DNA from 2 places in the Brevibacillus sp. NPDC058079 genome. Region 2 is predicted to be linked to the other one. Evidence: a T-box and tRNA genes for the amino acid it is inferred to sense, from the RefSeq annotation. Region 2 holds a T-box; the other holds one or more tRNA genes.
The links. The T-box of region 2 lies ahead of leuS (leucine--tRNA ligase). A T-box ahead of a tRNA ligase gene usually reads a tRNA of that ligase, here a tRNA-Leu.
Positions count from the first base shown of each region.

Region 1: it has a tRNA-Leu gene. The T-box ahead of leuS (leucine--tRNA ligase) is inferred to sense a tRNA for this amino acid. The anticodon was not compared.

Region 1 is NZ_JBHVSO010000010.1:177,136-187,047, forward strand. Features, by position in the region: gene ACFVS2_RS26195 (WGR domain-containing protein) at 1-335, shown strand, start outside; gene ACFVS2_RS26200 (hypothetical protein) at 395-694, shown strand; gene ACFVS2_RS26205 (hypothetical protein) at 721-1,188, shown strand; gene ACFVS2_RS26210 (hypothetical protein) at 1,503-1,778, opposite strand; gene ACFVS2_RS26215 (acetyltransferase) at 1,913-2,167, shown strand; gene ACFVS2_RS26220 (hypothetical protein) at 2,722-2,982, shown strand; gene ACFVS2_RS26225 (hypothetical protein) at 3,011-3,196, shown strand; gene ACFVS2_RS26230 (hypothetical protein) at 3,221-3,370, shown strand; gene ACFVS2_RS26235 (hypothetical protein) at 4,038-4,955, opposite strand; gene ACFVS2_RS26240 (hypothetical protein) at 5,647-6,186, shown strand; gene ACFVS2_RS26245 (hypothetical protein) at 6,675-6,914, shown strand; gene ACFVS2_RS26250 (hypothetical protein) at 7,071-7,364, shown strand; tRNA gene ACFVS2_RS26255 (tRNA-Ser) at 7,442-7,535, shown strand; tRNA gene ACFVS2_RS26260 (tRNA-Cys) at 7,541-7,614, shown strand; tRNA gene ACFVS2_RS26265 (tRNA-Leu) at 7,757-7,842, shown strand; tRNA gene ACFVS2_RS26270 (tRNA-Pro) at 7,848-7,926, shown strand; tRNA gene ACFVS2_RS26275 (tRNA-Tyr) at 7,936-8,021, shown strand; tRNA gene ACFVS2_RS26280 (tRNA-Gln) at 8,030-8,103, shown strand; tRNA gene ACFVS2_RS26285 (tRNA-Ile) at 8,109-8,187, shown strand; tRNA gene ACFVS2_RS26290 (tRNA-Pro) at 8,194-8,271, shown strand; tRNA gene ACFVS2_RS26295 (tRNA-Ala) at 8,276-8,352, shown strand; tRNA gene ACFVS2_RS26300 (tRNA-Asn) at 8,358-8,432, shown strand; tRNA gene ACFVS2_RS26305 (tRNA-Trp) at 8,437-8,510, shown strand; tRNA gene ACFVS2_RS26310 (tRNA-Asp) at 8,516-8,591, shown strand; tRNA gene ACFVS2_RS26315 (tRNA-Tyr) at 8,600-8,686, shown strand; tRNA gene ACFVS2_RS26320 (tRNA-Glu) at 8,759-8,846, shown strand; tRNA gene ACFVS2_RS26325 (tRNA-Glu) at 8,883-8,959, shown strand; gene ACFVS2_RS26330 (hypothetical protein) at 8,962-9,246, opposite strand; tRNA gene ACFVS2_RS26335 (tRNA-Leu) at 9,318-9,402, shown strand; tRNA gene ACFVS2_RS26340 (tRNA-Leu) at 9,407-9,489, shown strand; tRNA gene ACFVS2_RS26345 (tRNA-Lys) at 9,496-9,571, shown strand; tRNA gene ACFVS2_RS26350 (tRNA-Thr) at 9,578-9,652, shown strand; tRNA gene ACFVS2_RS26355 (tRNA-Lys) at 9,724-9,798, shown strand; tRNA gene ACFVS2_RS26360 (tRNA-Met) at 9,804-9,879, shown strand; tRNA gene ACFVS2_RS26365 (tRNA-Asn) at 9,884-9,912, shown strand, end outside.
Region 2 is NZ_JBHVSO010000012.1:91,148-101,059, forward strand. Features, by position in the region: gene ACFVS2_RS27890 (helix-hairpin-helix domain-containing protein) at 66-770, shown strand; gene comER (late competence protein ComER) at 845-1,678, shown strand; gene leuS (leucine--tRNA ligase) at 1,772-4,189, opposite strand; T-box leader at 4,256-4,500, opposite strand; gene ACFVS2_RS27905 (class I SAM-dependent DNA methyltransferase) at 4,540-5,289, opposite strand; gene rsfS (ribosome silencing factor) at 5,296-5,652, opposite strand; gene yqeK (bis(5'-nucleosyl)-tetraphosphatase (symmetrical) YqeK) at 5,652-6,242, opposite strand; partial or broken gene ACFVS2_RS27920 (nicotinate-nucleotide adenylyltransferase) at 6,309-6,818, opposite strand; gene yhbY (ribosome assembly RNA-binding protein YhbY) at 6,833-7,123, opposite strand; gene ACFVS2_RS27930 (shikimate dehydrogenase) at 7,153-8,004, opposite strand; gene yqeH (ribosome biogenesis GTPase YqeH) at 8,080-9,201, opposite strand; gene ACFVS2_RS27940 (YqeG family HAD IIIA-type phosphatase) at 9,198-9,722, opposite strand.

The sequences.
Region 1 (9,912 bases), on a different contig from region 2:
TCAAGCCGAAATCAGCCGTGCATACCGGATCGATGTTTGGAGCTGGTGTATATTTGGCAGATTCTTCCAGTAAAAGCGCTCAATATTGCTGGGGGTGGGGAAGTAACAGCGGTGTAGCCTCGGAGGAAAACTATCTATTTGTATGTGAAGCGGCAACGGGGAAAATAAAAGAATACACCTCTGCTCAACCACATTTAGTGTCAGCACCACGTCCGTACAATTCCGTCAAAGGGGCAAAAAGCCCTGGTGGATTGGTTCACAACGAATACATTGTCTATCGTGATAATCAGGTAAAAATCAAATACATTATCGAGTTTAAGAAAACAAATCGATAAATGAGTTAGCAAAGGGTGGTTTATTGCCACCCTTCTTACTTCACAAAGGAGGAAAACATGTGAGTTTTTACGATGATCATTATGCGGATATGGTTATGGAAGAAACAGCATCAAAGGAGGCTTTTGAAATTGGACTTAACGAGAATGAACCGCAAGCTATAATTGACGCGATAATGAGCATGTTTCAAACGAAAACTCATTTTAAGGGGGATGCTGAAAAGGCTCAAGCAATACTAAAGACGATTGCTCGAACAGGGCGGGTTTCAGATAAACAAAAGCGTTTTTTATTTGTTTTTCTTCTTAAAAATGATAAAGCATTTGGGGACAGACACGATTTACTTGTTCAAAAATGTAGATAAGAGAATCAAAAAATAGGATGGCAAAGATGCCATTCTTTTTATTGACTATTGGCAATTTGGGACTTAATATTGACTGTACAAGTGATAGGTTGACAACCAATACGAATATGTTGGGAGGAAGAAGCCGGGGCATAAAGTTGCTCCAGCTTCGATACATCATGAATGAATCGATACTAAGCCGTAAAAACATCAAACAAAGTATTGTTGAAGGATTTCTTGATTTAATTAGAAAGATTCCAGATGATAATGATAGGAAGTCCATCATGAAGTTGGTGAATTATTTAAATGGTTTGCTCCGTATCAAAGAGGTTACGCCACCAGTTAGTGAAATCATGAGTTTGATTAAAGACCAGAAACCAAATTTGTACTATGCAACAAAAATGAACATACATCGCAATAGTCATCTTACTATGCTGTTTGGGATTGAAATGAATCCAGAGATTGCAACAGAACGTCTCCAGGCTTTCTCTAAAGAGGTAAATTTGCAGAGATAAGCATAATCAACATACTACAAGGTGGCATTCGAATTTGAATACTACTGTTTACATAATTGTTACGGTGTAACGAGTGTTACGGATGAATCGAACCTGGATAATCACTACTTATTTTGAAAGAGGGAATTTAGATGAACCTACTGGATGCAACTGTTGGAAAGGTTTTAAGTGATCCAAGATCAATCAGTATGGACTCTTGGGAAGTTAACGTTGAATAAGATTGCTGGGGCGTTGTGAGTAAAGGTACTCACACAACTAAATCAGAGGAGGAAGCAAACGCAAGAAAAGTGGGTTATGAGCTTTTTACTTAATGCTCATTTAGTTAATTGATGAATAAACCACTTCATTGCTACGTCATTGTAAGTTATTTTCGTTTCTTGGATGTATCTACTCAATTCAATTGATTTTTCGGAAATAACGTTACTCCTTGTTTCTAAATCATCCAATTTCTTTTCGATGGTTTCTAATGGATTCATTACTTCCAGGAGCATTCGAAGCAATAAATCTTTTTCATAGCCAGATAGTGTACGTACAAAAGAGCACACGGATTTATTGTATAACTGCCCATGAAATTCAGTGACTTCTTGCATGGCAACTATCCTTTCGAAATTAATGTCAATTCTATTATTGACAGAATGGAGGTTGTCTACACGAAGAAGAGCAAGATCATTGGATATGACAGATTAACTTTTTAATTCTAAATATATTTGGGAGGGATTTGGTTGTGATTAAGGCAATTCTTACAAGCAATATTTCACACCGTGTAATTGAATCATCGTATACACCTCGGCAATTATTAGACTTCTTTGACGAAGAAGAACTTGTTCAAAAAATGACTAAGTGCTATTGCCAACCAATAGGTGAAACCAATGTTATCGAATGCAATTGTGATGAAGAGTGGGAGGATTATACGTTAAAACTTGAAGAGATGTGTTATCACAATAGTCAGGAAGTGAAGATGGGTGAAAAGTCTACTTGATAGGGCTATTCAAAACGGTTTCGGATGTTGGTATTGCGGAGGCAAGGACGGTGACGCCCAGATAACCGTGAGGTTCTATATGATGTACCACATTATAGAAAAAGCCAGTCGTAGCATGGTTTTACCACATGTTTTGGTAATTTAATTATTCTTTTCATTATGTGAAATGGGGTTGGTTTATGAGTGTTTTTATGTTGGTGTTTCAGGCTTATTGTGCTGGTTATGTTAGTTTTGCTATTATTCATTTTTCTATTACTGGATATCGATTGTTTGCTTTGATTTTTGCCGCGATTGCTCTCTTTCTGATAGTTTCGGTTGTTTCTCATTTGTATTAATTCAATGCTCATTATCAAAGGAGCGATATCTATTATGACTGTAATTTTTCCTCTTTTGGCCCTGTTTTCGATCTTATCTTTTTATCATGGTATAGACGAATATGTAGGCATTTTTTTAATAATGTCGTCTATGTTTCTTGGCTTGCATTTTGATCTGCGTTTACGTGCGGCATTTAAAGGTTAACAAGTTGTTTACTTTGTAAAGGAGTGTGAAGATGAATGAGGTATTTCTTTGAACTTGAACATAACGAAAGCATAGAATCGGAGCGTTTTGGTTCTGGGGAGTTTGAGTGGACTAAGGGCACGCCTATTATCGAAGCCGATTCTTTTGAGCAAGCTGTTCAATTATTCTTTGAAATGTATCGAGAGCAATTAAATGAAATTCTTGATTGGGAAACAGATGGGGAAGATGCGGAAAGTGGATATGTAAGTTACTCGAATAGTGTAGATGGATGCACCTTGGGTTTCAGAGTAACTTAATGCTTATCGAGCGAAACGAGGTGATCTGATGCCGAAATTAGGATTGCTCAAAAGATTGCACCAGCTCGTATGTCCACATAAACACCAAACGAAAATTTTCATTGGGTATGGAATAAACGATGCAGAGGGCAAGGAAATTTTTGCTTATGATTGCATCTACTGCGGTCACGCATTGTTTGCTTGGGAGGATAAAAAAGACGAGGATACACAATAGTTAGGGTGATAGGGAGGCTTAACGATGAGTAAACAATTGGACGCGAATGAAATACTGATCATGCTGAACGCTCTTGATTTCGCAAAGGATGAATTAAAAACACTATACCAAGAGAAGTGGTTAAATGAACAACTAATCAGTATCAAAAACAAACTCAACAAGCAATTTGGTTAATTTCAAGAACCATAAGGGGGGCGGGCTTCGTTGTTTAGTAAATGTCGATGCGGAAATATTGTTCACCTGAAATTGAAAGACGAAAGTAAGCCACCCGAATTTGTTATATATTATCGTTGTTGGTCAACTATGCCCGAGGAAGAAAAACAAGCATTAGAAAAGCAAAAGAACTTATCACTTAATATGTAAACAAACCAGAACTGGTAAAAAATCAGTTCTGGTTTGTTTAAGTCAATGGAATTACTGTATATACTTCTTATACAATGATAATCCTTTGAACGTTAACTGAAACGCTTGAGGGGTAACAACATCGAAAGGTTTCTCTTCGTCACCACCTTCAATGAAATTGCCATGGTATGTCGTGATAAGGTTATGTTTATAGAGCAGATATGCTCCAGAAACAAAAGAGTTACCATCTCGCGAATACATCTGTTTCAATTCATGGCTGTTAGCTTCACAGATTTTGAGGAATAGAGAAGTTGCATACGTTTTTGATACCATATAAACACATCCTTATTGTGATTTGGAGCCATGTAGATGACTCTCATATCCAATATAAGTGGGTGTAGGACGTGTTTAACACGACGCTGTACGTATGTTAATTACGATCTAAAAGAGAAAACCACTCTAAACTGAGAGTGGTTTTATTTGTTTATGAAGTTGCAAACTAAACGATATCCCAAGATCCACTTTGAACCCAATCGTCGATAATTGCCGCTGTTAATTCCGCCTTGCTCGAATCAAGAAGGAACAAGCGACACTGACGAATGTATGAATCAGTGATTGTAGGAACAAAAGACTGTGAAACGATGATGCCTCCCGTTAGCATCGAGCAGAGGAGTTTGAACAAGTCATCAATGTTGTGAGAAGACCCATGTAAGGAAAATTGAATGGAGTAGTGAGAAGGGTGCATCGGATGGCGCTCTTCTTTCACTTGGACATTTGATACAGCAGAACAAGTTGATAAAGAGCTTTTAATCAGATCCATGGTTGCTTTTCTTCTAATTTCTGGTGTTGTTGCAGGGATGATTCTCGATTGAATAAGACGGTTAATAACAGATAAACTGTGGTTACACTTGCTAACAACTTGGGCTTCGACTTCACTTACGTCTGAGGGAATAAAAAATTGCCGTTCTGAAAATCGTTTTAATACATTTTCGAGATCGGCGATTCCACGTTTATTTTTCAAAAATATCGTTAGGAACTTATGAAAACGGGGGACGTTTGTTCCGGTTTTTTTGTCTCTATTAATTGCCTGAACTTCATAATCAAATGAAATCGTTTGTGTTTTCTTCCTCATTTCCGACCAAATAAATGATAGTAACTCATCAAGTAAATGATAAGCTTCATATAACACACCAATTGTAATATAGGGAACTGGCATGTGCTTTGAGAAGGGATTTCCTTCATTCTCTCCTTCACATGAGCTTTGCGTGAGGAAATAGCGCATACCATTTACAATATCAACTACCATTTGAATACCAGGATCAATTTTCACTTTTTGTGGAAGTGTTTTCAAAAATACCTCTTTGTCATGAGCTGTGACAACCAGCGAGTTTTTGGGGTAGAAGTTGTCATTTATCATCTCGGTATCCTCTCCGAATCATTCTATGTATGCTTATTGTAGCACTTTTGTTCGATAGGTAAAATTGATCAAAAGCTGCAAAGTATTGAATTCTGTTGTTCCCGTATAGATGACACTACGTAAAATCGTCAGCAAAACATTTTCCCATTCGGAAAGATTGTGTCTATCTCGTTCTGTAAAAAGGCAGCCTTTCCGATATGAGACTCTGAGGATTGGAAAGTCGACGATCTTTTTTTGAGTGTCCGGAAAAACTGTGTAATGACCTGGATATAGAACAACTCATCCCGCATCAATCTATTGTTCGATTTGGTGCAAGTAAAAATGTGTGGATTTGTTTGTGAAGATGGGCTGGTTCTCTGGAGACAGGAAGAAGAGGGATGGAGAATTAGGACGCTTTACAAAAAGAAAAAAGGCTTGCCATTAAGACAAACCATTTAAAGAGATTAGCACTTTATTTAGCATTAATGATAGGCAGGATTCGCGGTCTTGCCTATCTGAAACACATTATATTGAAGTATAGAATGAATTGTCAAGCCATCATTTCCACTTTAATAGGCATGAGCACAGTCAAGGTTATTTTGATAAACTAACACTCAGACATTATATTGAATATAGTCAACGTCATGGTATAATTTGATTAAAAAGCACGTAAAAGAAATAACAACAAACTTATATAAAAGGAGAGTTGGAAATGTCAGCTTATTACTGCGTAGAAAAGGACAGCACTTTGCATAGCGACTTAGAAATTACTATGAGCGTAAAGGGAAATTTCTTGAAAGAAATGAATGAGGAAATCAGTGAAGCTATTAAAATTAAGAATGCGCTTCAAAAAATTGCTTATATTGCTTCCAGTCAAAACTCTGATTTGCTAATCGAAGAGGCTTATAAGAATGAAATACCGGACAAATATTTAAAAAAGAGTACACAGGAAAGTGAAGGAAAGACCTATTATGCATTTAAACAAAACTCGCCTTATCAAAAAGCCTTCACCAAATTCATCAAAGATCATAATTTAGGCTATATCATTAAAAGACAGAGCCTTTTCTATGTATGTCGTATTCTTCACAATTTCAATGGTTCGATAAGTGTAGAAATTTTTAATGGTACTTTCTATATTGAATCCTCTAAAAAGGAAGCAGCTGAAGGAATCAAAGAAATTACAGAAAGCGAATTCTTCAAGGTAAAAATGATGATTGCAGAACAGAACGAAGTCGAACAACAAGCTTCATAAATAAACAAAGCCGACTCTATTTGGAGCGGCTTTGTTTATTGTATAGGATAGAAGGTTAACACTCGGAATTTAGTGATAACAATTAGATTTGAGCATAAGTCATCTATAATCCTCACCCGTTGTTGTTATTTACACAACGTAATGTTCTTAAAAGTAATGACCAATTTCAAATGTAGCGCATACATTGGAGATATCGATACTGACTTTTTTCATGCATTTATCCCTCGGAAAAATATTGTCTGACTCTCTGAAATTCTTCTGAAAATTGGGATGTTAAACACTGGAAAAAACCAGCAACCATGCGGGTTTGAGGGGTGCGACAAAATTTTACCAAAAAGGGTGTTGACTATATTCAATGGTGGTGATATTATTAGTTCATCGAATAACAAAACTAACCTCGAACACAGGTTAAGACAATTCGATGGAATAATATCAAAACAACCTGTATAACATGAATCATAAAATACAAAAAAGCGGAGGTGAAAGACATGTTAAACAAGATCAAGGGACATAATGAATTGAATGAAACAGCAGCAGTGGATAGCAATCGTCCTCTTGGCTCAACATGCCTAAAGCCAGAAGCTTTTATTGATAGCAAACATGAGGAAAGAAGTATCTATACAAAGCAAACGCAATTTCCGGGGTGGTATCGCCCAAAAGGATTGGGTTTTTTAAGGGAAAGTATATCTATAGGATCATTGTATTCAAAAATCGTTTCGGTTTTTTGAATATCAATGGCATAGGAGTACCTTCCAACGTAACCATAGGGCTACGCTTAAAACACCCAATCGGAGAAATCTTATCGGGTGTTTTTTGTTGTAGCCTTTTCGGTTTCCAATAAACACCAATCATGAAGACAAAACTAATAAATGGAGGTGAAAGACATGATGAGAAAGATGAATATCGGTGGCAATCGCCAGTTTAATAAATTTGATATTCAGCCAGTGGGCAGATTTAGCTCGCTTATTCAAACATGCCTTTTACCGAAAACCAACCACGAGATTAGTAAGCATGATGATAACAATCTGTATTCAGCAACAGAAGAAGTGGCGTTTTGGGGAGGATTGCACCCAAAACAACAGGGTCGTCTTATCGAAAAAATACCTATATACTCGTTTTTCTTGGAGTGGTGTACCCATTTACAAGAGAGTCGTGATATAAGTGCATTTTCAGTGTAGCGTGTAAGCTACTGATAAGACACCCATCGTAAAGATCGGGTGTTTTTTTGTACCCAATTTCAGAAAATAAACAACGTGGATAGGTACTCAAGTGGTTATAAGAGGATCCCCTGCTAAGGGATTAGGCGATGTAATAGTCGTGCAAGGGTTCGAATCCCTTTCTATCCGCCAGATGTGGGCAAGTAGCCAAGTGGCAAGGCTGTAGACTGCAAATCTACGAGCGAGGGTTCGATTCCCTCCTTGTCTTCCAATCAAAATAAAGGAGGTATGCAATTCTGGAACCTGGTGAGGAACACACTCAACTAAATATCGCCTGTTCGACAATGGGTTAAGTCACCAAGCTTTCACCTTGGAGTAACGAGTTCGAGTCTCGTACAGGCGATCAATAGGATGTGGATATGGTGGAATGGCAGACACGTCAGAATGAGATTCTGATATCCGAAAGGTTGTGGGGGTTCAAGTCCCTCTATCCACACCAATTAACGGGATGTAGCTCAGTTTGGCTTAGAGCACTCGCTTTGGGAGCGAGGGGTCGCAGGTTCGAGTCCTGTCATCCCGACCAAAAATAGATGGGAGTATAGAGCGTAATGGTAGCGTCCTCGGCTGTAAACCGAGTACCTTCGGGTCTTGGAGGTTCAAGTCCTTCTGCTCCCACCATGTACTATCGGGGATTCGTTTAGTGGTAGGACATAGCACTTTGACTGCTATTGCGTAGGTTCGATTCCTGCATCCCCTGCCAAATATGTTGATGTAGCTCAGTCTGGTTTAGAGCATTCGGCTGATAACCGAAAGGTCGATGGTTCGAATCCATCCATCAACACCACATTATCTGGATGTAGTTCAGCTTGGTTAGAACGCTTGCCTTGGGAGCAAGAGGTCGTAGGTTCGAATCCTACCATCCAGACCATCATGGGGTCGTAGCTCCAATTGGTAGAGCAACTGTTTTGCACGCAGAGGGTTGAGGGTTCAAGTCCCTCCGATTCCACCAAATATTGACGTATAGCTCAGAGGTAGAGCAACCCGCTGTTAACGGGAAGGTCGTAGGTTCGACACCTACTACGTCAGCCATTGTAGGGCAATAGTTCAACGGTAGAACAGCGGCTTCCAACCCCGCTGGTGTGGGTTCAATTCCTACTTGCCCTGCCAAATCTGGTTCTTTAGTTCAATCGGGAGAACGCTCCGTTGTCAGCGGAGAGGTAACGGGATCGAAACCCGTAGGAACCGCCACATATTATGGGCAGATATGCAAGATGGATAAAGCAGGCTGACTGTAAATCAGTCCCCGAAAGGGTTCGGGAGTTCGAATCTCTCTCTGCCCACCATACCAAAAAAAGAAAGGATGTGTTCTCAATGCGAGAGAGCGATGAAGTGCGTGAGGAAACGGAAGTGAATATGGCGTGGTAGACAAACGGTAAAGTCCCCTGACTTTCAATCAGGAGTTCATTATGGGCATTGCGGGTTCAAGTCCCGTCCACGTCACCAACTTTATTATTCAAGCGAGTAGTAGGAAAGTGATGTGGCTCTGTTGACAAATTGGCTAAGTCACCAGACTTTCAATCTGGTCAGTTCGGGTTCGAGTCCCGTCAGAGTCACCAAATTATTCAGCAAACATAATCGACAATATTTCCTCAGAGGTATACTCGGTTCCATGAATATAACGCTCAATAACTTTTGCCAGGATAGCTTTTCCGTTAATACGGCTTTGCTTGGCATCAAGAATGTTTAGGACGATTCGATCCATTTCCTTTTGAATCTCCTCATGGATAGCTTTAACAAAGGCAGTGTTTGTTGGGTAATCAGGCATCCCTTTTGGAAAGCCGTTAGAAATATCATGTTTAGACCACTTTTCAAGCATAATTTTTGCTTTACTGTATTCGATCACTGTATCACCAAATTCATGAGTTTTAATTCTATGCTATTACGTGGAGAACAAGATTTCAACATAATATTTATGCGGGTATGGTTGGAATGGCAGACACGGGGAGCTTAAAATTCTCTACCGAAAGGTGTACAGGTTCAAGTCCTGTTACCCGCACCATTAGGCGGATGTGGTGGAATTGGCAGACACGGTAGATTCAAAACCTACTGCTTCGGCGTGAGGGTTCGACTCCCTTCTTCCGCACCAAACAATGGGCGTTTAGCTTAGCTGGTAGAGCAATCGACTTTTAATCGAGAGGTCGTAGGTTCAAATCCTACAACGCCCACCATCATATGCTGGCTTAGTTCAGAGGAAGAACGCTTGCCTTGTAAGCAAGATGTCGGGGGTTCGATTCCCTCAGCCAGCACCATATTAACAAAACTATGAAAGGATGTGACTTGGAATGAAGAGTGACAAGGGAAGTAAATCAGATAAATAAATGTCCTCGTGGCTCAATGGTAGAGCAAGGAGCTTTTAACTCCGAGGTTACAGGTTCAAGTCCTGTCGGGGACACCAATTATTGCGGAGTAGAGCAGTGGTTAGCTTGCTTGGCTCATACCCAAGAGATCAAGGGTTCGAATCCCTTCTCCGCAACCAATATTGTCTCGTAGCTCAGTGGTAGTAGCAACC
Region 2 (9,912 bases):
GTTGATAGAGAACAAGTTCACTCTATGAACGTATCACTATGTGAAGGACGGGAGGGTTTTTTGTTATGGTGCTGGAGTGGTGGGAGCGTTATCGTCGTTTCATCTTGCTGACTGCGGCTGCTCTGTTTGTCGGTTGTAGCTATCTGCTCTATCAACGCGACCAATCGCATAAGACTGACGAACTACCGTTGCATGCTCCTGCTTATGCTGCATCGAATGTTGAAACAAAAGAACGGACAGATGATTCAACAACTGCTCAACCTGCCAAACCTGTAAAAACGACACCTGAAAAAGAGAAAGAAAAGGAATCACCCCCCACTCCTCTCTATGTCGATGTGAAAGGGCAAGTGAAAAGTCCCGGTTTATACCAATTCGAACCAGGTACCCGTGTCGCAAATGCCATCGAAAAAGCAGGAGGAGCATTACCTGATGCTGACCTTGTCCAGATTAATTTGGCAGCGCCGCTCACAGATGGAGCTGCTCTTGTCATCCCGGCTAAAGGGGCAGCCGCGCCAGTTTCCGCATCCATTGGCCTTGTACAATCTACTACCAGCGTATCCACCACTGGTGCCTCCTCAGGGATTAATCTCAACACGGCAACTGTCGAACAGCTCATGAGCCTTCCCGGGATTGGAGAAGCTCGTGCCAAGGCAATCGTGGATTACCGGTCAAAACAAGGACCATTTCGTTCAGCGGATGACCTGAAACAGATTGAGGGAATTGGCGAGAAGATGTTTGCACGGATAAAGGATCTGCTGTTGATACAATGAGTGCTCAGCATCCGGTCATGATCATAGACACTCCTACATAGAATGGGAAAAGAATATCGGAGGGAGGTATGCCCATGAATAAAATTGGGTTCATTGGTACGGGCAGCATGGGCAGTATCTTGATTGAATCATTACTGTCAGCCAAGGCGCTGACTCCTGGTCATGTCATTATCAGCAACAGAACCCTTTCGAAGGCGCAGCAACTGGCAGAAAAACATCCCGGGCTCATTGTCGCGCACAGCAATGCCGATTTGGTCAAAGAAGCTACAACGATCGTGCTGTGCGTCAAGCCACTGGAATATAGCGTGATGCTCGAACAAATTGCTCCTGCCTTAACGCAAGACCACCTACTGATTACGATCACCAGTCCGATCAAGCTTGCGGATTTGGAGTCTCACGTTCCTTGTGCGGTTGCAAGAGTCGTTCCTTCTATAACAAATGCCGTCATGAGTGGTGTCAGCTTATGTGAATTCGGGTCACGAATCCAAGAGGAACAACGTCATTTTATACGAAGTCTGTTTGCCCACATTAGCTCCCCTATTGAGATTTCAGAGCCCTTTTTACGAATTACTTCTGACATTGTCAGTTGTGGGCCAGCGTTCATCAGCTATATTTTGCAGCAAATGATTCAAGAAGCTGTTGAAGAAACTGGCATTTCCGCAGAAGCTGCTACCTACATGACTACGCAAATGCTAATTGGGATCGCAGATCTTTTACGCGAAGAAGCGTTCACCCTCCCTACTCTGCAAAAGAGAGTCTGCGTGCCCGGAGGAATTACTGGGCAAGGACTAATTCCTTTGCAAGACGGTATTCCCGGTCTTTTCGCCCAAGTATTTCGTCGCACACAAGCGAAGTTTGCCGAGGACCAGGAACTGGTTGCACGAAATTTAAATAATCAGCCGCATTAGTGCAAAACGAAGAAGCGTTGATTTACAAAAAAAGGAGTGGATACCTGTCACTCACAGGCTCCACTCCTCTTCTCATTTCTTAACGTCCTTTTCTTAACGAACGACGATATTCACCAGTTTGCCTGGAACAGCGATGACTTTGACGATCGTTTTTCCTTCGATCAGTTCTTTAATCATCTCGTTGTTTTTCGCCATCTCTTCCATCAGTTCTTTCGTCGAATCAGATGCGATGAGCAGCTTTTCTTTGTTTTTGCCGTTAATTTGCAGGACGATTTCTACCTCGTCTTCAACCAGCTTCGCTTCGTCATGCGTAGGCCATGCTGCGTATGCCAGACTCTCGCTGTGGCCCAGTTTTTCCCACAGCTCTTCTCCCAAGTGCGGAGCGATTGGAGACAGCATTTTTACAAAGTCCTCCATGAAATTCTTCGGCAGAACTTCTGCTTTGTACGCTTCGTTTACGAATACCATCAACTGAGAGATACCTGTATTGAAACGCAGGCCCTCATAGTCTTCTGTTACTTTTTTCACCGTTTGATGGTACACGCGCTCCATGCCAGCCACGTTGGAGGTTTCCACGATTTTTTCGTTCAGCTCACCGTTGTCACCCACAAACAAACGATATACGCGATCCAGGAAGCGGCGTGCGCCATCCAAGCCTTTTGTCGACCAAGCGATCGAAGCATCCAATGGTCCCATGAACATTTCGTACATGCGCAGTGTGTCGGCACCATGGCTGGTGATGATATCGTCTGGGTTTACGACGTTGCCTTTGGACTTACTCATTTTCTCGTTGTTTTCACCCAGGATCATCCCTTGGTTAAACAGCTTTTGGAATGGTTCCTTGGTTGGTACGACACCGATATCGTACAGGAACTTGTGCCAGAAACGAGAGTACAGCAAGTGCAGTACCGCATGTTCTGCACCACCAATGTAAATGTCGATTGGCAGCCATTCTTTCAGTTTGTCTGGATCAGCCAATGCCTTGTCATTGTGTGGATCGATGAAGCGCAGGAAGTACCAGCAGCTACCCGCCCATTGTGGCATCGTGTTTGTCTCACGACGTGCTTTCATGCCTGTTTCCGGATCGACAGTGTTTACCCACTCCGCGATGTTTGCCAGTGGCGATTCACCTGTACCGGATGGTTTGATTTCTTTTGTTTTTGGCAACATGATTGGCAGTTCGGATTCTGGAACGACTTTCATCGTGCCGTCTTCCAGATGGAGAATCGGAATTGGCTCACCCCAGTAGCGTTGACGGCTGAACAGCCAGTCGCGCAGACGGTACGTTACCTTGCGATTTCCTTTGCCTTCCGCTTCCAGCCACTCGATCATTTTGCTGACAGCCTCTTCTTTGTTCAAACCATCGAGCATGCCGGAGTTGATGTGCTCTCCGTCGCCTGCATACGCTTCTTTGGAGATATCTCCACCAGCGATTACTTGCTGGATTGGCAGATCGAATGTTTTCGCGAACTCATAGTCGCGTTCATCGTGCGCTGGTACCGCCATGATAGAGCCTGTTCCGTAGCTGATCAGCACATAATCTGCAATCCAGATTGGCAGACGCTCGCCGTTTACCGGGTTGATCGCATATGCTCCGGTAAAGACTCCTGTCTTTTCTTTCGCCAGATCGGTACGTTCCAGATCGCTCTTGTGCTTCGCTTGATCCAGGTACGCTTCCACTGCTTCTTTTTGAGCTGGTACGGTAATTTGCTCAACCAGCTTGTGCTCAGGAGCCAGTACCGCATAGGTTGCCCCGTAGAGAGTGTCTGGACGAGTCGTAAAGACGGTGAAGGATTCGTCATGACCTTCGATTCCAAAGGTTACTTCTGCCCCTTCAGAACGACCGATCCAGTTGCGTTGCATTTCCTTGATACTTTCTGGCCAATCCAGTTCATCCAGGTCAGCAAGCAGTCTTTCCGCATACGCAGTAATTTTCAAGACCCATTGCTTCATTGGGCGGCGTTCTACCGGGTGTCCGCCACGCTCACTTTTTCCGTCAATGACTTCTTCGTTCGCCAAAACCGTTCCCAAAGCAGGGCACCAGTTTACAGCTACCTCGTCAATATAAGCCAAGCCGTGCTCATACAGCTTCGTAAAAATCCATTGTGTCCACTTATAGTAATGCGGATCGGTCGTATTGATTTCGCGATCCCAGTCATAGGAAAATCCGAGTGACTTAATTTGGCGACGGAACGTGTTGATATTGTGCTCGGTAAATTCCGCCGGATCGTTTCCTGTATCGAGCGCGTATTGCTCCGCAGGCAAACCAAACGCATCCCAACCCATTGGATGGAGAACGTTATATCCTTGCATCCGCTTCATGCGGGATAATATATCAGTAGCCGTGTAGCCTTCCGGATGTCCTACGTGCAGGCCAGCTCCAGATGGATACGGGAACATGTCGAGTGCGTAAAACTTTTTCTTTCCCTCATCCTCGGAGGTTTTGAAGGTCTTGTTCTGCTCCCAATATTGCTGCCACTTCTTTTCGACATTTTGATGACTGAATACCATGGTAAAGCACTCCCATCTTAAAATAGGTGAAAACAAAGAAAACCTCACATCCCAGATCGCTTTTGCGAAAGGGACGAGAGGTTGTTTACATTCCCGCGGTACCACCCAGATTGGCAAATGCTAAGCATTCACCCACTTGTTTCATCCGTATCGAGGATAAGCCGCTCACCCTTACGCAGTCATTGCTTGAATGACCTTGGGGGCAAGTGCTGGGAGGTGAGTTCAGATAGATCCGGGTTGACTTGCACCATCCGTCAACTCTCTGTGAATGCTCGAATCCAATTCCTACTATTCCTCTTAAACGCGTCGAAATCTGTAGTTATAACGCCATTATAGTCAATCCGAACCAATCATGTCAAACTTTTCGGCTTGCGGGCTGAAAAAAATAGGCGCTCACTCGCTTCTTGTGGCGGCATATCCGAGTAATCAGCGGTGATGACAATGTCTGTGAAGCCAGCATCTGTCAGCCAGCGCATCAGTTGGACAGGCTGGTAAGCCCGTTGCCAATGCTCTTCTTCCATCCGCTCGTACAATCCGTTTGGCTGACGAATGAAAAACGTTAACTGATGCTCTACCTCCAGTCGCAGCGGGTCGCAAAAACATTGCCAAATGTACGAAACTTCATCTTCTACATGTGTGAACGTCTCGTCTCCGAAAATGTGCAGCATCTTGTACGGACTGTGCACATCAAACAGAAAGCTCCCACCAGGCGCGAGATGAGCGAAAACGCGCTTGAACGTTTCCTGCACATCCGCTTCCTCTGTAAGATAGCTCAATGAATCGCACAAGGAGATGACCGCATCCGCTTCGGGCAAGGACAGCTCCCGCATATCCTGCTCCACCCACGCTACTTCTACTTGCTCCTGCCTCATTTTATCATAGGCGATCGCAAGCATTTCTGTCGAGAGATCCACTCCAGTAACACGGTATCCCCGCTTGGCGAGTGGGATCGCAATCGTGCCAGTCCCACAGCCAAGATCAATGACCCGCACAGGCTTCTCTCCCTTTGTCCAATGACGCTCGACCCAATCGAGCCACTGGTCATAAGGAGTATCCGCCATCAGCCTGTCATATACAGCGGCCATATGTGCGTATGCCATTTGTCCTTACCCTTGCGCGCTGAAGGAAACTTCCTCTGCGTCCTTCCACAGGCGCTCCAGGTTGTAAAACTCGCGATCTTCGCGATGGAAAACGTGAATAACGATATCGCCCAGATCAACCAGTACCCAGCGACCTTCATCCGCTCCCTCGATACCGCGGACGTCATAGCCGTTTTTGTGGGCTTGATCACGGATTTCGCGAACAATTGCCTGTACTTGACGCTCGTTGTTTCCGTGGCAAATCATGAAATAGTCTGCGATCACGGACAGCTTTTTAATATCGAGCACCTTCAAGTTCTCTGCTTTCTTGTCCTCTACTGCCTTCACAACCAACTGTGCCAAATCTTCTACTGTTTTAACCACTAAAACCCTCCTTCTCTCCCTTTGCGGGAAACCAAATCGTTATATGCAGTCAATGTCAACGGGAAAACCGTCTTTTGCTTCTCTATCAAAAATTGAATCGTGCCTCCCAAGGCGAGCGCCAGGGCGGCATCCAAATCATGCATGGCTTTGGCGCGAATAAAATCAACACCAGGGTAAACCCGGTTTGGTTCTATATAGTCTGCCACACAGACTACTTTTTCTAACAGGGACATGCCAGCCCGACCCGTTGTATGGTAGCGAACAGCTTGTAAAATATCTGCATCCGTTACACCTAGATCAGTCTGGATCACAATAGCAGCTGCAAAGGCGTGCCACAGCTCTTTTTCCCCTTCCAAAAGCTCTGTAGGCATATCGTGGCGAACGAGAATCTCGAACATTTTTTCCACAGGCCAGCACTTACAGTAATCGTGCAACAGTCCAGCAAGCTCGGCTTTGTCAGGATCAGCCCCGAATCTCTCAGCCAACTCGCGAGCCGACGCAGCCACCCCTAGCGTGTGATTGTAGCGTTTTTCATGCATTTGTTGCCGTACGCGAACGAGAAGCTCTTCCCGATTATCCAAAAGTCTCATAGATTCGGTTCTCCTTATATAGCGCTCCACGGCATCAGGTACAAGATAACGGATGCTTTTCCTGGTAGCTGCCTTCTCGCGAATCATCGTGGAGGAAATGTCCCAAGCAGGCATCTCCACAAATGTGACGTCCTCGCTCGATTTCAGGTCCAGTTCGGTTCCTGGCCTCGCTAGACCTATAAAGCGTACCATATGAATCAGCTCTTGGTACTGGTACCATTTGGGCAAGATTTTTACCATATCTCCTCCCATGATAAAGGAAAACCGGCAATCCGGGAACTGCCTGACGAGCTGAACCATCGTGTCATAGGTGTACGATGGACCTTCTCTTGCAAACTCTACATCTGTTACACGAAAGACCTCGTGATCAGACACGGCAATCTGAACCATTTGCAAGCGGTGATGCGCCAGCGTCAGACTCTCTCTCTTTTTGTGCGGTGGAACGTGTGTAGGCATAAACCAGACCTCATCCAGGCCCGCTTGCTCTCTGGCTTGTTCTGCCGCCAGCAAGTGCCCGCAATGTATCGGGTCAAACGTTCCTCCCATGATCCCTACTTGCTTGATTGGCTGTCTCATCGCATGTAGGTCACTTATGGCAGCTTGATCGTCTTGTTCTCCCGGGACTCTTTGTACAAGACAACCGTATGGCCAATCAATTGCACAAGCTCTGCTCCAGCACCTGCTGCCAGATCTTCTGCCACTTGATGTTTATCGTCATTATTGTTTTGTAAGATCGCTACCTTGATCAATTCACGTACTTCCAACGCTTCTTTGATCTGAGTGATCATGTTTTCGTTTACGCCGCCTTTTCCTACTTGGAAAATGGGGGTGAGATGATGTGCTTCTGCGCGCAAAAAGCGCTTTTGCTTGCCAGTCAACATCGGCAATGCCTCCTTTTACATCCTGCCAATCAGGTTGTTTTCTTTAATTGTTGCAAGACGACCTCACGCATAACCCCAGTTGGTGCTCGTTCGCCCGTCCACAGCTCGAAAGCTAGTGCACCTTGATTCACGAACATGCCGATTCCGGAATGAACAGTGGCACCGATGGCACGCGCTTCTTTGAGCAGACGCGTTTCGAGCGGGTTATAAATCAGATCGCTAACGGTTAAACCAGAATGAAGCCATTGTGCTGGCACAGGTGTCTCCTGTACGTTTGGCAGCATTCCGATCGATGTCGTATTGATCAACAGCGAAGAGTCTGCGATGGCAGCTGCCCCTTCGCCCTGTTCTACGATTTTCGTAGGTACAATCGTCCCGACATGCTCAGCCAATACTGCGGCTCTTTCCCGGGAACGATTGATGATGCGAATTTCCTTGACTCCTTGTTCAGCCAAGGTAAACGCCACTGCACGCGCAGCGCCTCCAGCCCCTACCATGGTTACCACTTGCTTTTCAAGAACAATTCCCGTCTCTTCCACAAGCGAACGAACATAGCCCATACCATCTGTGTTGTAGCCAATCAAGCGTCCATCACGAGAAACGACGGTATTGACAGCCCCGATTCGTTTGGCAAGCGGATCGATTTCATCCAGCATCGGCATGATAGCGACCTTGTGCGGGATCGTGACGTTAATCCCTTTCAAGCCTAAGGCGCGAATACCCGCGACTGCATCTTCCAGATTTTCCGGTTCAACATCGAACGCAGCATAGGCAAATCCCAACCCGGTCTCTGAAAAAGCTGTATTGTGCATCATCGGTGATTGCGAGTGGGAAACTGGATGTCCAAACAGGCCAACCAGTTTTGTTTTGCTTGTAATCATGGAGCTTTTCCTCCCCGGACGTCTCTCTATAGCATATGGCAAGGGGCAAGGCTAACTCGACTTTTCTTGCTTAAGCTAGATCAGCCCTTTGCGCATCCCAACACTTACGCCTTTAGGTGCATGCACGACAACACTCGCTTCGTGTTTTCCTTGGATGCTGACCCAGCCCAAACCGGAAATTACGATGTCAGTCGTCATGGTGGACTTGTTGATTTTAAAGGTGTGCTTCACAAATGGTGGAAGTGCTTTCGCAGCTTCCTCTCCTGTTGGCGGTACCAGCAAGGTTCCGTGATGCTTCTCCATCACTTCATCCGCTTTTTCCAGCTTCGTCCGATGAATGTACAAGTCGTTATCCGCATAGACGATTAACGGCTGTCTCTCTCCGCGTACGAAGTCGATACGGGCTAAACCACCCAAAAAGAGTGATTGTCCATTATCGAGCTGATACACCTTGGAGTTGATCCGGCTGGTCGGGGTAATCTTTCTCAGATCAGTCGGGGATACCATATGTCCAATCTGGTCACGATTAATGATTCCCGGCGTATCAAAAATAGAGCGGCCATCCTCGAGCGGAATCTCGATTTTGTCCAGTGTCGTACCCGGGAATGGCGAAGTCGTAATCTCCAGCTCAGCTGCACCGTAGTCATGCAAGATGCGGTTGATCATGGTCGACTTTCCTACGTTTGTCACACCGACAATGTAAACATCTCGACCTTTGCGCAGCTCTCCAATGCGATTCAACAGTTCATCGATATGAAGTCCTTTTTGCGCGCTGATAAGTACGACATCCTCTGGGCGCAGTCCGCGTTCTTTTGCTTCGTGCTGCATCCAGTTGCGTACCCGGTTTAGGTTGATGTTTCTCGGCAGCAGATCGACCTTGTTACCCACGAGCAAAATCGGATTTTTCCCGACAAAACGTGGCAAACCCTTGAGCCAAGAGCCTTGGAAGTCAAAAATATCGACTACCATTACGACAAGAGACTCCGTAGAACCGATGCCATCCAAAATCTTGAGGAAGTCGTCATCGCCCATTCCTACGGGAGCTACTTCATTATAATGCTTGATGCGATAACAACGCTGGCAAATAATTACCTTTCTGCCAAGCGCGGATTCAGGTGCATAGCCAGGCTTTTTTGCATCTGCTGTCTGAATGGCAATCCCACATCCAGCACAAGAGCCATGCATTTGTTCCGTCATGCTTTTCTCCTCCACGAAACCATTCCTTTCCTCTCCATCCAAATAAGGGCCACACGCTCCATCTGACGATTAAAGCGCGTCCAAAAACCATCCGTCTGGGCCACAGGAACAACCAGGATCGTATGAAATCCTAATCGATTTCCTCCCAGCACATCGGTAAACAATTGATCGCCAATGACAACAGTCTCAGCGATGGTTACATTCATCTGCCGCACTGCCTGTAAGAAGGCACGGTTTGTCGGCTTTTTGGCCGCATAAATAAACCCGAGATTTAATGGGGCACAGAAGCGGTCTACACGCTCCTTGTTGTTGTTGGAGACAACAGTGACCTGTATGCCTACCTCATGCATGCGAGCAAGCCAGTTGATGACCTCCTCTGTTGCATGTGGCCTGTCCCATTCCACCAAGGTATTATCCAAGTCTGTAATCACCGCACGGATGTTATTTCGTTTCAATTGATCTATGTCAATGTGATGGATTGATTCGACGAACTGACTAGGCATCAGCTTCTCTAAAAACACGGGGCACCTCCAAATGATGTGAAGCAATCAACCGCGATTTCGGCACCTACTATACCATAATCGACCACTTGGTTGCAAAACAAAAAGCATGATCACTGCTTGCATTGTTCTGGCATCCTGTGTAGAATAGCGTTACCAAGAAAACTATTTTTGTTTTTATAGTTTTCTATTACGTTGTTTTGGCTGGGGG